One region of the Paraburkholderia sp. J7 genome, then DNA from elsewhere that is predicted to be linked to it. Evidence: predicted binding sites of a transcription regulator. Region 1 holds the regulator's gene; the other holds the start of a gene.
The links. The regulator FliA, encoded in region 1, starts transcription of late flagellar genes. The targets are predictions, from matches to a motif close to CTAAAGTTTNNNNNNNNNNNGCCGNTA.
Positions count from the first base shown of each region.

Region 1 (7,451 bases):
GGGCATGCCGCACTTTGCGTTTCTGCTGCTCGGCGGCGGCGCGATCCAGCTTGGCCGCACGATGAAGAAGAACGCCGAGGCCAAGAAGGCGAGCGCCGTGGTCGCGGATACCGCGCCCGCTGCGCTTGCGCCGGCCGAGAACACCGAGGCGACCTGGGACGACGTGGCGCTCATCGACACGCTCGGCCTCGAAGTGGGCTACCGCATCATTCCGCTCGTCGACAAGAACACCGACGGCGAGCTGCTCAAGCGCATCAAGAGCATTCGCAAGAAGTTCGCGCAGGAAATCGGCTTCTTGCCGCCGGTCATCCATATTCGCGACAACCTGGAACTGCGACCGAACGCCTACCGCATTGCGTTGAAGGGCGTGGAAGTGGGCACGGGCGAGGCCTATCCGGGCCAGTGGCTCGCGATCAACCCGGGCCAGGTGAGCGCGGTGCTGCCGGGCACGCCGACCACGGACCCGGCGTTCGGGCTGCCCGCCGTGTGGATCGATTCGAACGTGCGCGAGCAGGCGCAGGTGTTCGGTTACACGGTGGTCGATTCGAGCACGGTGGTGGCAACGCACCTGAATCACCTCGTCGTCATGCACGCGGCCGAACTGCTCGGCCGCCGCGAGGTCCAGGCGCTGCTCGAGCGCGTGCAGAAGGACACGCCTTCGCTCGTGGACGACCTCGTGCCGAAGGTGCTGCCGGTCACGACGCTGCAGAAGGTGCTGCAGAACCTGCTGGAAGAAGGCGTGCCGATTCGCGACATGCGCACGATCATGGAATCGCTCGCGGAGCACACGCCGCGCATTACCGACGCGCACGATCTGACGGCGGCGGTGCGCATTTCGCTTGGCCGCGCGATCACGCAGCAATGGTTCCCCGGCAACGCCGACATGCAGGTCATGGGTCTCGATGCGAACCTCGAGCGCGTGCTTTCGCAAACGCTCACCTCGGGCCCGAACCCCGGCCTCGAACCCGGTCTCGCGCATACGCTGCTCACGCAGACGGAGCAGGCGATGGCGCGTCAGCAGGCGCTGGGCCTCTCGCCCGTGATGCTCGTGCAGCACGCGTTGCGCCCCATGCTCTCGCGCTTCCTGCGCCGCAGCTTGCCGCAGCTCAAGGTGCTGTCGTATGCCGAAGTGCCGGATACGCGCAACGTGAAGGTGGTGAATGTGATCGGGACGCATTGATCGCGCCGGGCGCGTTGCCGCACCGGATCGAGAAAAAGCCCGCTTTTGCGGGCTTTTTCGTTAGTCGAGCCGCGTGTGGGCGTGGCGCAAAGCCAGCCTGGAGGCCTCCACACGCCACTTCTCCCTCCTGCGCGCCCTCCGCGCCGATTCCGTGAATTACCCGCATTTCTCCGCCCTGATCCATCGATCATGGGTGCCCCACCTTCGAAATAATTCCAACATCGGAAAAGGCTTTGCGAGCGACGCACGGCCGGCAGCAATCCAGCGCCATTCCAGCAACAGACGACCGGCGGCGGCATCGGCCGCTTACCTCTTCAGGGGCTCAGCTTGAACATTCGCAAATTCATCGGTGGCACCAGCCGCGACGCGTTACGGCTCGTACGCGAAGCGTTGGGTGCGGACGCCGTCGTTCTGTCGAACCGCACGCTCGACGACGGCAGCGTTGAAATCGTCGCGCTCGCGGACCGCGATCTCGCGGCGATCGCGCCGGCCGATGCTGCCGCGGCGCAAGCGCTGGTTGGCTTGAGTGGCCAGGGTGGTCAAGGCGGCGCGTTCGCGCAGCCCTCCGCCATGACGCAAATGCCGCGCTCACCGCGCGCTGCGCCCGGCGCACCGGCTGCGCTCGCCGCCCCGATCGGCGCGGCGAACCCTTACGCGAGCGGCATGCCCGACGTGTTCTCATCGGTGTTCGGCGCGAGCCCGGAAGTGGGCGCCGAAAACGGCGGCGCGAATGCCGACGCCGATACGCCGGATGGCGATCACGCCGCCGACACCGCTGTCTCGCTCGGCCAGGCAACGGGCCAGGCACCGGCGGCAGCGTCCGCTGCAGGGGCGTCGCTTTCGCCTTCATCGCGCGCCGCGGCAGGCCAGCAGGCCGCGCAATCGGCGATGCCGCCGACGCTGCATGCCGCGCTGCAGGCAACGCAATCGCAGCAAACGGTGCCGCTCGCGCACTCGCCGCTGCAAATGGCGTTGCAGGCCGCAACCGAGTCGCTTGGCTCGTCCGCCTTTGCGCCATCGTTTGCGTCCATGACCCAGGCCGCGAACGCCAACGCCCCGGCCGCCGCCCGTGAAGCCGCTGCGCGCCTCGAGCAGGCCGCCGCCGCGAGCGCGAGCGATGCGTCGCGCACGATGGCCGAGTCGAACCCCTGGCTCATCGATCACGCTCGCCGTATCGCGAACCAGCAGAACGCTCCGCGCGTGCCGGGCATGACGCCCGCGGCCGCAGCGGCACGCGGTCTTGGCAATGTCGCCGATCCGGTGCTGCCGCCCGACGTGGACGCCAGCACGCCCGACTGGGCGCTCGAGGCCGCGCACGTCGCCGCGCGCCGCGCCGCGCAGCGCCTCGGCCACGGCCCGGAAGCCGCGGGTCCCGCGCCCGGCAGCCGCAACGCGCAGGGCGCCGACGCGGCCCAGACCGTGAGCGAAGCGATCCGCGCGCGCATCGAGCAGGTCGTCAACGAAACCGTGATGAACGAACTCGCCTCCATGCGCGGCATGATGGAAGAGCAGTTCGCGGGCCTCCTGTGGGGCGAACGCCAGCGCCGTAGCCCGGTGCAGGGCGCGCTCACCAAGCAGCTGTTCGCCGCGGGCTTTTCGGCGCAGCTCGTGAAGATGATGATCGACCGCCTGCCCGAAGTCGAAACCGAAGAAGCCGGCATGGAATGGCTCCAGTCGGTGCTCGAATCGAACCTGCCGGTGCTCGAAGACGAAGAGGCGCTCATGGAGCGCGGCGGCGTGTTCGCGCTGATGGGCCCGACCGGCGTGGGCAAGACCACGACCACGGCGAAGCTCGCCGCGCGCTGCGTGATGCGCTTCGGCGCGAGCAAGGTCGCGCTCCTCACCACCGACAGCTACCGTATCGGCGGCCACGAGCAACTGCGCATCTTCGGCAAGATCCTCGGCGTTTCGGTGCACGCGGTGCGCGACGGCGCGGACCTCCAGCTCGCCCTCACCGAACTCAAGAACAAGCACATCGTGCTGATCGACACGATCGGCATGAGCCAGCGCGACCGCGCCGTGGCCGACCAGATCGCCATGCTGTGCGGCGCCGGCCGCCCGGTGCAGCGCTTGCTGCTGCTCTCGGCGACCAACCACGGCGACACGCTCAACGAAGTCGTGCAGGCCTACCAGAGCGGCCCGGAAAACGCGCCGCTCACGGGCTGCATCCTCACCAAGCTCGACGAGGCGACCAATCTCGGCAGCGCGCTCGACACGGTGCTGCGCTACAAGCTGCCGGTGCATTACGTCTCGACGGGCCAGAAGGTTCCCGAGAACCTTTACGTGGCGACGCGCCGCTTCCTGATCCGCAGCGCGTTCTGCATACCGCGAGAGAGCTCGCCGTTCGTGCCGCACGAAGACGATATCCCGGCGCTGCTGTCGGCACTCTCGACGCGTTCGAATTCGCAGGCTCCCGAGGTCAGGTTTGGATAAGTTCGTAATCGATCAGGCTGAAGGGCTGCGGCGGCTCCTCGCGCGCGAAGGCTCGCGCGTGGTCGCGGTGACAGGCGGCGCGGGTTCGCCCGGCCGCACGACCGCCGTGGTCAATCTCGCGGCGGCGCTAACCGCGCAGGGTAAGGACGTGCTCGTGATCGACGAGTGCCTCGGACCCCGCTCGGTCTGCTCGCTGGTGGGCAATGTGCGCGGCGCAGGCAACTTCGCCGCCGTGATGCGCGGCGAGCGCACGCTCGACGAAGCCGTGGGGCGTCACGCGCTCGGCTTCGGCGTGCTGGCCGCCTCGCGCGACAACCGCGCGCAGTACACGTCCGCGCAACTGCAAAAAGTCATTTCGGGCCCCGCGGACATCGTATTGATCGACGCGCAGCTCGATGCCGAAGGCGCGCTCTCGCCGCTCGCCATGCACGCGCATGACGTGCTGATCGTCATGCGCATCGGTGCGCAGTCGATCACGGACGCGTATGCGTGCATGAAGCGGCTGCACTTCGCGCATGCGATCGCACAGTTCCGCGTGCTTGCGAATCATGTGGCGAACGCGAGCGACGCGCACACCGCAATCGAAAACCTCGCCGGGGTAGCGAGCCGCTACCTGAGCGTGTCGCTCGAAAGCGCCGGATGCGTCGCCGCCGATCAGCACATGGCGCAGGCGCTCAAACTCGCACGCTGCATCGTCGATGCGTTTCCCTCGACGAACGCCGCGCGAGACTTCCGGCACGTGGCCGCCGAACTGCCGCACTGGCCCATGCGACCCGCGGTTTCGGCGTGCTCGCCGGCCACGGCGCGCGCCAGCGCCGCATTCGTCCCCACGGACGAAGCACACGAAGCGGCGGGCGACGCACCCGCCGACGACCTGGACGGCGTGCCGCGAGACGGCGTCCAGCTACACGCTACGCATGCAACAAACGCCGCACACAGCGCGCTCGCCGCGAACGCCGATTCGTTCGTAGCCAGCGTGACGGGTGTGCATCCCGCACCCAACGCAACATCTGCGTCCGCACCGGCCCATGTGGGCTGGCGGACCGATACGCCCGCGCAGCGCACGTCGCCGCAGCACGTTTGACGTGCTCACGACGACGCCAATCAGGGACATGAGAAGTGGAGAGCACGATGTATAACGCTCAAGGAAAAATTTCGCAGGCCGACGTGCTTGCGAAGTACGCGCCGCTCGTCAGACGGCTCGGCTTGCAGCTCGTGGCCAAGATGCCGGCGAGCGTGGACCTCGACGACCTGATCCAGGCCGGCATGATCGGCCTGCTCGACGCGGCCAACCGCTACAAGGAAGATCAGGGCGCGCAGTTCGAGACCTACGCGAGCCAGCGCATTCGCGGCGCGATGCTCGACGAGCTGCGCAGCAACGACTGGCTGCCGCGCAGCCTGCGCCGCACCTCGCGCGAAGTGGAAAGCGCGGTGCACCAGGTGGAGCAGCGGCTCGGGCGCTCGGCGAGCGAAACGGAGATCGCCGAGCATCTGAGCATGCCGCTCGACGAATACCAGAGCATGCTGCAGGACCTGCATGGCAGCCAGCTCATCTATTACGAAGACTTCGACCGCTCCGCCGAGGACGAACCGTTCCTCGACCGCTATTGCGTCGATCACTCGGACCCGCTTTCGGCGCTGCTCGACGACAGCCTGCGCGGCGCGCTCGTCGAAGCGATCGAGCGGCTGCCCGAGCGCGAGAAGCTGCTCATGTCGCTCTACTACGAGCGCGGCATGAACCTGCGCGAAATCGGCGCGGTGATGGAGGTGAGCGAGTCGCGCGTGTGCCAGCTGCACAGCCAGGCGGTGGCGCGCTTGCGCACGCGGCTGCGCGAGATGGCGTGGGCCGGCCAGGAGACTTGAGGCGGTAGACGCCGCGCCTTGGCTGGCGTGGGCTGGGTTGCGGTGAAAGAGCCGGGGTGCGGGAGCGCTCCGGCTTTTTTGTTTGGCGGGCGGTTCGAATCACATGGTGCCAATTTGGCACCATGCGTGATATAGTGACTCCACTCCGTCAATGGAGATCGACTCGAACGAGAACCTCGGGCCGCGCATCCGCCAAACGATGTAGGCGTGCGCCAGGCCCGAAAAAAGGATGAACAATGGCTATCAACAACGGTATGGAAAACTCCAGCCGCGGGCGAATCACTGCCCGGTTGAGCGCGGAGAAACAGGAAATCCTGCAGCTTGCTGCAGACCTTTCGGGCAGCACCCTCAACCAGTTTATTGTGCAGGCCGCGCTTAGGGCCGCGGAGCAGGTTATCGAGCAGGAAGAGGTCATTCGTTCCATCCGCCTGACGATGGACGAATCGAAGCGCTTCTTCGCTTTGCTGGACGAGCCGCCGAAGCCCAATGAAGCGCTGCAGCGCGCGATGGCTCGCTTCAGGAAGAACAAGAGTGCAAACGCAGATTCGTCAGCTGAGGGAGAGCGATGACCGCAGCAGCTTCGACTGCGGCGTCGATTCGATGAGCGAATGGATTCGCCACGTAGCGAGTCAGCACCAAAAGAAGAATCTATCTCGCACTTACGTTGCTGCGGTGTCGTCCGCGCCGCGCACGATTGCGGGCTACTACGCCCTTGCGGCGACAGCGGTAGAAACGCAGGGAATGCCGGCCGCACGGCTGCCGAGGAGCGTGTCCGCAGTCCTGCTCGCCCGACTGGCGGTAGACAGGCGGCACCAGGGCCTGGGCCTTGGCGAATATCTGCTGATGCACGCACTGGATGTTGTTCTGACAACGGCGGAGTCGGTGGGCGTGCAGTGTGTTCTCGTCGACGCGCTCGATGAGAACGCAGGAGGGTTCTATCGGAAATACGGATTCGTGCCGTTCACCGATGCGCCGCGCAGACTTTTCCTGCCGGTCGCTACGATCAAGCAAGCATGAAAATCTGAAGGCGATTCGTTGCCTCAAACAAAAAAGCCGAAGCGGCAACGCTTCGGCTTTTGTCTTTGGCGAATCCCTGGTGAGCGCCGCTTACAGCCCGAACGCCGGCAGCCGCCCATCGGGACCGTACAGCATCGCGCCGTTGCCCGTTTCGCCGCGCAGGATCGAGAGCGCGCGGCGGTTATGTTCCATGCGTGTGCGGATCATCATGCCGATCGTGAGGTTCTTGCGGCGCGCGCGCTCGGTCGAACCCTTGAGCAACTCCCACTGGCTCGCGAGACGCGTGTCGCCGTCGCAGGCCATTTCGATGCCTTTGCGGCCGCCGGGGAGGCCGAGGCCTGCCAGCTGCGCGTCGCGCGCCTTTTCGAGGCCCGCGAGACGCTGCGTGAGCGTTGTCTTCTGCTCGACGATCTGCGGGAGCGCCTCCATGCCGTCGGCTGACACGAGCGCCTTTTCTTCATAGGCGAGCAGCGACGCGAACGCCTCAACCGTGGCGTGTTCGTCGATCAGTGTGGCCAACAGGGCATCTTTCATTGCAAGGCACCAAAAAAGCGAAGTTTACGCGGCGCTCGTGCGTCGGACGTCAGTTGCCAGACGTCGGCTTCACGAGGTCGCGGGCGGTTTGGATCACGCCGTCGGCAATCTTGCCGGAGTCGATCTGCAGCGTGCCGTTGCGGATCGCGTCCTTGATCGATTGCACGTGCGCCGTGTCGATGTCGGCGGAGCCGCTCGCGGCGAGCGAGCGCATCGTCGACGACAGCGACGAGAGGTTCACGTTCGCGCCCGCAGCGCTCGTGCTGCTTGCCGCGCCGGAGGTGGCCGCGCTGTCGGTGCTGGCGGCGCTTACGCCGCTCGAATCGGCTTGCGAGCGCGCAACGCCATCCTGCAGCGGGCGCGGATCATTGCGGGTGGAGGAGTCAACTTTCACGATGGGCTTTCCTGATCGATTTGACCTTGA
Region 1 is NZ_CAJMYZ010000001.1:589,885-597,335, forward strand. Features, by position in the region: gene flhA (flagellar biosynthesis protein FlhA) at 1-1,180, shown strand, start outside; gene flhF (flagellar biosynthesis protein FlhF) at 1,508-3,613, shown strand; partial or broken gene U5A58_RS02615 (MinD/ParA family protein) at 3,606-4,388, shown strand; gene U5A58_RS02620 (RNA polymerase sigma factor FliA) at 4,745-5,476, shown strand; gene U5A58_RS02625 (DUF1778 domain-containing protein) at 5,713-6,045, shown strand; gene U5A58_RS02630 (GNAT family N-acetyltransferase) at 6,008-6,493, shown strand; gene U5A58_RS02635 (flagellar protein FlgN) at 6,584-7,027, opposite strand; gene flgM (flagellar biosynthesis anti-sigma factor FlgM) at 7,077-7,421, opposite strand.

Region 2 (7,451 bases), on a different contig from region 1:
CGCTCACGCCAATCGATTTCATCGCCCGCGCGGCCGAAGTCTATGGCGAGCGCCTCGCCGTGGTCCATGGCGACGTCCGCCGCACCTGGCGCGAAACGTATGCGCGCACGCGGCGGCTCGCGAGCGCGCTCGCGCAAGCGGGCATCGGCCGCGGCGACACGGTGGCGGCGCTGCTGCCCAATATCCCCGCAATGGTCGAGGCGCATTTCGGCGTGCCCATGCTCGGTGCGGTGCTCAATACGCTCAACACGCGGCTCGATGTCGCAACCATGCTGTTCATGTTGCGCCATGGCGAAGCGAAAGCGCTGATCGTCGATACCGAATTCGCGGCGCTCGCGCAACGTGCGGCGCTCGAATTCCCCAACCTCAAGATCATCAGCGTGGCCGACATCGCGCCCGCCGACCCTGAGTTCTTCCCGCGCGCGACCGACTACGAAGCGTTCCTCGAACAGGGCGATCCCGAGTATGCCTGGGTGACGCCGAGCAACGAATGGGACGCGATTGCGCTGAACTACACCTCGGGCACGACGGGCGACCCCAAGGGCGTGGTCTATCACCATCGCGGCGCGTACCTCAACGCGGTGAGCAACATCCTCGAGTGGGACATGCCCAAGCACGCCGTGTACCTCTGGACGCTGCCGCTCTTTCACTGCAACGGCTGGTGCTTCGCGTGGACCGTCGCCGCGCGCGCAGGCGTCAACGTATGCCTGCGCAAGTTCGACGCGAAACTCGTGTTCGACCTCATTCGCAGCGAGCGCGTCACGCACTATTGCGGCGCGCCCATCGTGCAGGGCGCGCTCGCCGACGCCCCCGCCGAGTATCGCGAGGGCATCGCACACACCGTGCGCACGATGGTCGCCGGCGCGCCGCCCCCGCCGGCCGTGATCGCGAAGATGAAGGCGATCGGCATCGAGCTTACGCATGTGTACGGTCTGACCGAGGTGTACGGTCCCGCTGCCGTGTGCGCGGTGCAGGAGCGCTGGCAGACGCTGCCCGAAGAGGAACAGGCGCGCCTCGCCGCCCGCCAGGGCGTGCGCTATCACCTGCAAAGCGGCGTGAGCGTGCGCAATGCGCAGACAATGGAGCCCGTGCCCGCCGACGGCGAAACGCTCGGCGAGATCATGTTCCGCGGCAACATCTGCATGAAGGGCTATTTGAAAAACGAGCGCGCGACCGAAGAGGCGTTCCGCGGCGGCTGGTTCCATACGGGCGACCTCGGCGTGATGACGCCCGACGGCTACGTGCGCATTACCGATCGCAGCAAGGACATCATCATCTCGGGTGGCGAGAACATCTCGAGCATCGAAGTCGAGGACACGCTGTATCGCCACCCTGCCGTCGCGCTCGCCGCCGTCGTGGCGATGCCCGACCCGAAGTGGGGAGAAGTGCCTTGCGCGTTCGTCGAATTGCGGCCTGGCGCGAGCGTCACGGCCGAGGAAATCATCGCGCACTGCCGGCTCTTTCTCGCGCACTTCAAGGTGCCGCGCGCCGTGCGCTTTGGCGAACTGCCGCGCACGGCCACGGGCAAGATCCAGAAATATGAGTTGCGCGCGCAACTAGGTTCGCAAAGCGCCATCGATCTGGCCGGCACGCAAGACGCGCCGAAAACACCTCGGTAAAAACGACACCGGCACCCGCCGGCCGGTACAGGTGACGCATTCGGGCGGCCCGCGCCGCCCGAATGTAACGCCAGTTGACAACGCGACCGTGCGGGACCGGTTTGCGATTGTCAGGCGCGGCGCTTAATCCTTTCTGCATCAAGGGCCAACTGTCAATACGGCCCTTCGGGCATGAAGAATCGTATGAAACGAAAGCTTACAAGGTGTCACGTTTTCCTCCGCTTCGGGCCGATAAGCTTTGATCCGTGGTCGCAACACAAAGGCATCCCGATGCCGCGTGACTGACGACGCAACCAAAGAGGAGGTAACTCATGAATACCAAGAGCTGGAAGACCCCCGCCCGCGCCATCGCCGCAGCACTGATCGCCGGCGGCGCATTGATGGGCGCATCGAGCGCCTTCGCTCAATCCGCACCGTATGGGCTGCGTGCCGAATCGGCGCCGCAATACGGCCAACCGCACATGATGCCGGTGGACGCGCATGTCTCGATCGGCTGGCACGATGACCGTTATTGGGACGGCCACCGTTACTGGGCGCACGACGAGTGGATGCACCATCATCCGCACGATCCGGGCCCCCCGCACTATCGTGACGGCGACCATCGTCCGCCGCCCCCGCCGCGTTACTGATCCGCGTGACGTACGCGTGATCGACGGGCCGCCTTCCCTGGCGGCGCCGAAGGTGGCACACCGAGGCCGGTCTTCCCCAGGGGAGATCGGCCTCGGCGCATTTCAGCACCTTACTCAGCCATCTGCGTACTCAGGCACAAATATCGTTCGGCATGCGAAATAATATATTCACAATGCCCGTCACACGGCCATTCCAGCCCGCCGCGCCGTGCGCGGGGCGCAGCCAGAAAGCCATACGTCAGTAATTGAAGGTAATGCGAAAGTGTTGCCGGTCGCACGGCCCGCTAGTAACGTTGTCGGGCGTTTCGTTCCCCGGAGCGCACGGTGTATTCTCATTGCCCGGCCAGCGATGGCCGGGATTTTTTTTGGCACCCGTGAGAACACTAGCGCGCGTCGAACGCGAAGCGCACCAGGTTTTTTTTCCGATTGCGGACGCAATTTTGCGGACGTAATGTGGGATTGCCTCTTGAGAACAGGCGAGCCTTGTGACCCCCGGTCGTGACTCAGTCCGACCGGGGATTTTTTTGGCTTCTGGGCGCTTGGGGATTCGCGTCGGCCGCAACGGCGCCGCGAGAGAAAGGACTATGACGGATCACCGAATGAGGAGTTCGGCTTCGCTCCAGCCAGAGCTAGATCCGTCATGCCGAGCATTATCCGGCCTGAAAGCCAGGGCGTCACTAGCATCCCGCGCAAAGCACCATTACACAAACTGGCAAGATATGGGGCCGGACGTCGAAATCCGGTCGGTGCGCATCGGCTAACATGGTGGTTTCGCCTGCCGTGCCAACCCGCCTGTGCCGACCTTCACCCTCGCCCATCCCGTCACCGCGGAACTCGAGATCCGCAAGAGCCACTTCATCGCGCACGCCATTCCCGTGGCCGACCGTGAAGCGGCCATGGCTGAAATCCGCCTTCTGCGCGACGAACATCCCACTGCCACGCACGTTTGCTGGGCCCTGCTCGCGGGCGGCCAGTCCGGCATGTCCGACGACGGCGAGCCCTCCGGCACCGCCGGGCGCCCAATCCTCGAAGTGCTGCGCCATCACGACCTGGACGGCGTGCTCGCGGCCGTGGTGCGCTACTACGGCGGCGTGAAGCTCGGCGCGGGCGGCCTCGTGCGCGCCTATACCGACGCCATCGCCACTGCCCTGCAGGGGGCCGCGCGCGTCGAGCGCATCGCGCAGGCGCGCCTCACGGTCGAACTCGGCTACCCCGACGAAACCCGCGTGCGTCACTGGATCGATCAGGCGCAGTTCACGCTCGTGGAAAGCCAATACGCCATGACCGTGCGCCTCACGATCCAGCTGCCCGCCACCGCCGTGGACGCCGCGCGCAGCACGCTGACCGATCTCACGCAAGGCCGCTCGGGCTTCCCCGAGCACGTCTGAGGCGGGCGGCCGGCCGCCGCCGCGAGGACGAGGCAAATCTTTTCAAATTCTTTTCAATTCTTTCATTAAGTTTCATGAAAGCTTGCCGTAATGAAAGCATGGCTGCGCATTCGCGCGCTCCGTCGACTCGACGCACCGGAACGAACGGACTTCTTTCATGGCAAGCACGATCACGAACACCACCGCCAGCGCAAACAGTGCGCTGAGCGACGCCGCCCAGTCGATCATCAGCGGCGCGACCAACTCCACGCTCGACGTCAACCAGCTCGTCAAGGCGCTCGTCAACGCGAAGATCGCGGGCCCAAGCGCCATCCTCAGCGCGAAGCAAACGGCCAGCAACACGACGCTCTCCGCGCTCGGCACGCTGAAGTCGGCGCTCGCTTCGCTCCAGAGCGCACTCGAGCCGTTCAAGGACGGCGCCGCGCTGCAACGCTTCACGGTCGCGACGAGCGAAAAGGACAAAGGGTTGAGCGCGGTTGCCGGCAAGAGCGCGGTGGCGAGCAGCTTCACGGTCGAGGTCGATCACCTGGCGAGCGCGCACAAGCTCACCTCGGATAGCTTCGCCACGGGCGAGACGCTCGGCGAGGGCAGCCTCGACATTTCGATGGGCGGCAAGTCCATGCATCTGACGATCGCCGCGGGCAGCAACAAGCTCACCGATGTCGCCGCGGCGATCAACCGGGCGAAGGACAACCCCGGCGTCACGGCGTCGATCGTCAATGGCGCCGACGGTCAGCACCTCGTGCTGAGCGCGAACAAAACCGGCGCGGCCAACGCGATCGACGTGCAGGCGGGCGCAGGCGTCGACACGCGCCTCGCTTCCTCGCAGATGCGCGAAGTCGAGCCGGCTGGCGACGCCGAGCTGCGCATAGACGGTACGCGCGTCACGAGCGCGAGCAACACGCTCGAGGGCGTGGTGAGCGACATCACGATCAAGCTCGAAAGCGCCTCGGCGGGCACGAAGCAAACGCTCACCATCGCCCCCGACACCGAAGCGACAGGTACATCCATCCGCGACTTCGTGAAGGCGTACAACAGCTACGTGGACGCCCTGAACGGGCTGACCTCCTACACGGCCGCCACCGGTACGAGCAGCGCACAAGCGGGCGCGCTGCTCGGCAACTCGATCGCGCGCACGCTCGCGTCGAGTTTGCCTGCCGCCGTATCGGCGGGCGTGAAGGGCAACGACGGCGTAACCCACTCGCTGGGCGAGATCGGCATCAAGCTCGACAAGAGCGGGAAGCTGGAAATCGACGACGATACGTTCAAGAAAGCGCTGCAACCGGGCAATCGCGCGATTGCAGCGCTGTTTGGCAGCAGCGGCACGACCGCGAAACTGAGCAGCGCCATCACGCCCTACGTGCAGTCGAGCGGCATCATCGAGCGGCGCAGCACTGCCATCAACAAGGAACTCGACGACATCAAGAAGCAGTCGTCGTTGCTCGAGGCGCGCGCCACCCAGCTCACTGGGAAATTCAACAGCCAGTTCACCGCGCTCAATAACCTCATGTCGATCATGAACAACAACCAGCAATATCTGACGCAGCTTTTCGGCGGCGCGAACAGCGCGGGCGCGCTCGCGACCAATCACAAATAAGGCTTGAATGCGCGCGGCTCGACGCTAGCAAACGTCGAGGGCAGGCAAAAAAAAGGCCGCCGAACGAATCGGCGGCCAACAGGGGACGTGAAGAACAACCGCGAATCGAACTATCAAATCGACCCGACGGCTCCATCATCGCGAGCGAAAATTAAGCCAAACTTAAACCTGCGCAAAAAGCGATCGGGTATTCCGGCGCGATAGCATGCAGGCAAATGAAAGAACGCGTAATAATGGGCTGGCTATACTTGAACTGTGCTTGCACTGTGCGTGAACTGGTCAGGGCCGCTCATTCAATCGTGCCCGCATGACCGACTTCTACCCAACCCGGAAGAGCCGCCATGTTTGATCGACTGCATCGATTTATGGAAGGCGCAGGTCCCGAGCGGCGCCATCGCGTCTGGAGCAAGATGCGCATTTTCGTGGCCGCAATGGGCACGCTCGGCTCCGCCGCCGGCATCGCCATCGCGGTGGTCGGCCTCATCAACTTCGACCACCAGAAGGTGATTACCGGCGTGGCCGTCATCATCGTCTGCACGGCGATCTACGTCACGATCCTCGTGCGCGACCGCAATCGCGTGGACTAGCGCCCTTGCCTGGCACGCCGCCCACGCGTCATTGCCTCACTGCAGTTTCTGACCGTCGCGCGTGACCTGCACCGCCGTCGCGCTCACATAGTCAGCGCGAATGCTGTCGCCCACCTTGATCGATTCGAGCGGCACGTCCGGCGGCGCGACGACCACGACCGTGCGGGTCGGTCCGCGCAACGCGACCTTGCGGCTCTTGCGGTCGATCTTCTGCACCGTCGCAACCACCTGAACGCTGTGCGCCGTGGCCGCCACGCCTCCGGAAGCGGGCGTGGTAGCGACCGTATCGACGCGCGAACGGATACCCCTCGTCGCCACCTTTTCGGCGCGCAGCAGCAACGCCTCCTTGTAGAGGATGTTCACGTGATCGCCCGGCTTGAGCTTGCTCACGTCGCCGATGGTGGGATCGACCGCGACCGTCACCAGGTTGCGCCGCGCACCGCGCAGCGTGACCGAATTGGTGGCGGCGTCGATACCCACGACCGTGGCTGTGGTCTGAACCTCGCCGATCTGCAGCTGGGCGTTCGGCGCGCTTTCAGGCGCGGCATCGGATGCCGTCTGCGCAAGCAGCGGCGCCGACACGCCGAGGGCAAACACGAGAACAGCGCCGAGCAGCGGCGCGGAAGAACGATTGCGCGTGGACATGTGGCAACTCCTTTTCGTGGATCGTCAATGGCAAGAGAACGACGCGGCACCGCTCGCGCGGATCACACGCCGTTCATGCAGGCTTCTTCGGCAGCACAGCGCAGATAGTGGGCATACACGCGCTCGCGTTCCTCGTTCGCAAGCTGGCGTTTTTCGGCGAGCCGCAGCATCCGGTGCCGGTCCGCGCCGAGCGTCGCGTAGTAACGCTCGGCATGCAGGCGCTTGAAGCGCGTATAGAAGTCCGGCCCGGGCAGGCCCGAATCGGTCGAGAGCAGCGACGCATAGTCGGCCTCGCTCGGCTCGCACAACGCAGCCGCGGCCGCCTCGAGCTTTTCGTAACGCTCGCGCAACGGCACGTCGCCCGCGAACAGGGCGTGAAACGCGCCATACGGCACGAGCGAGCGGCGGCTCGCGGCGCGGCGCAACAAACGACCTACTTTTTCATCGAGTTCTTTATTCATCCGCAGCGGCCAGAGAGCGGGCCGCCGCCCATGCCGCGCGTCGCTTGACGAAAAGTGCGCGCATTTGGCGGCCCGACAGGATTCAGGGACCCGTTTCGCTACGCGATACGTTGCGCGGCAAATCCGGCATTCTGCATTCGTTCATTCGAATCCAATCCGCATTCGAATCGATTCGAAATGTTTGCGAAAAACATTCTGCACAAAAAAATCAAATCACTCCCTGAAATTGCCCCGCTGACTTCGTCACTCATGCCGGGTGGCGGTGACTTTTACCGGACAGCAGCCTGAAACGCTAACAAACATCTCTAGATGCCACTTCCGCGATTTAATCCATATTGAATAGAGTCGATCCGGCGAAATATCCGCCGAACGGTGAATTAATCATACAAAACAGCGCACAATGTTGCTTTTCAATGATTGAGCAAATAAGTCAGGTTATCTTGCTGCAATGGGAGCAAACTGCGCATTGCGGGATCAATGCGAAATGCCAGCCCCCATTGTTGAGCAACGCGAACCGGTTGTTTT
Region 2 is NZ_CAJMYZ010000029.1:26,225-33,675, reverse strand. Features, by position in the region: gene U5A58_RS34665 (acyl-CoA synthetase) at 1-1,619, shown strand, start outside; gene U5A58_RS34660 (hypothetical protein) at 1,931-2,248, shown strand; gene U5A58_RS34655 (YigZ family protein) at 3,043-3,636, shown strand; gene fliD (flagellar filament capping protein FliD) at 3,794-5,233, shown strand; gene U5A58_RS34645 (DUF2964 family protein) at 5,575-5,820, shown strand; gene U5A58_RS34640 (hypothetical protein) at 5,857-6,465, opposite strand; gene U5A58_RS34635 (hypothetical protein) at 6,528-6,926, opposite strand.
Region 2: the regulator FliA is predicted to act here: its motif matches at 3,701-3,727, upstream of fliD (flagellar filament capping protein FliD).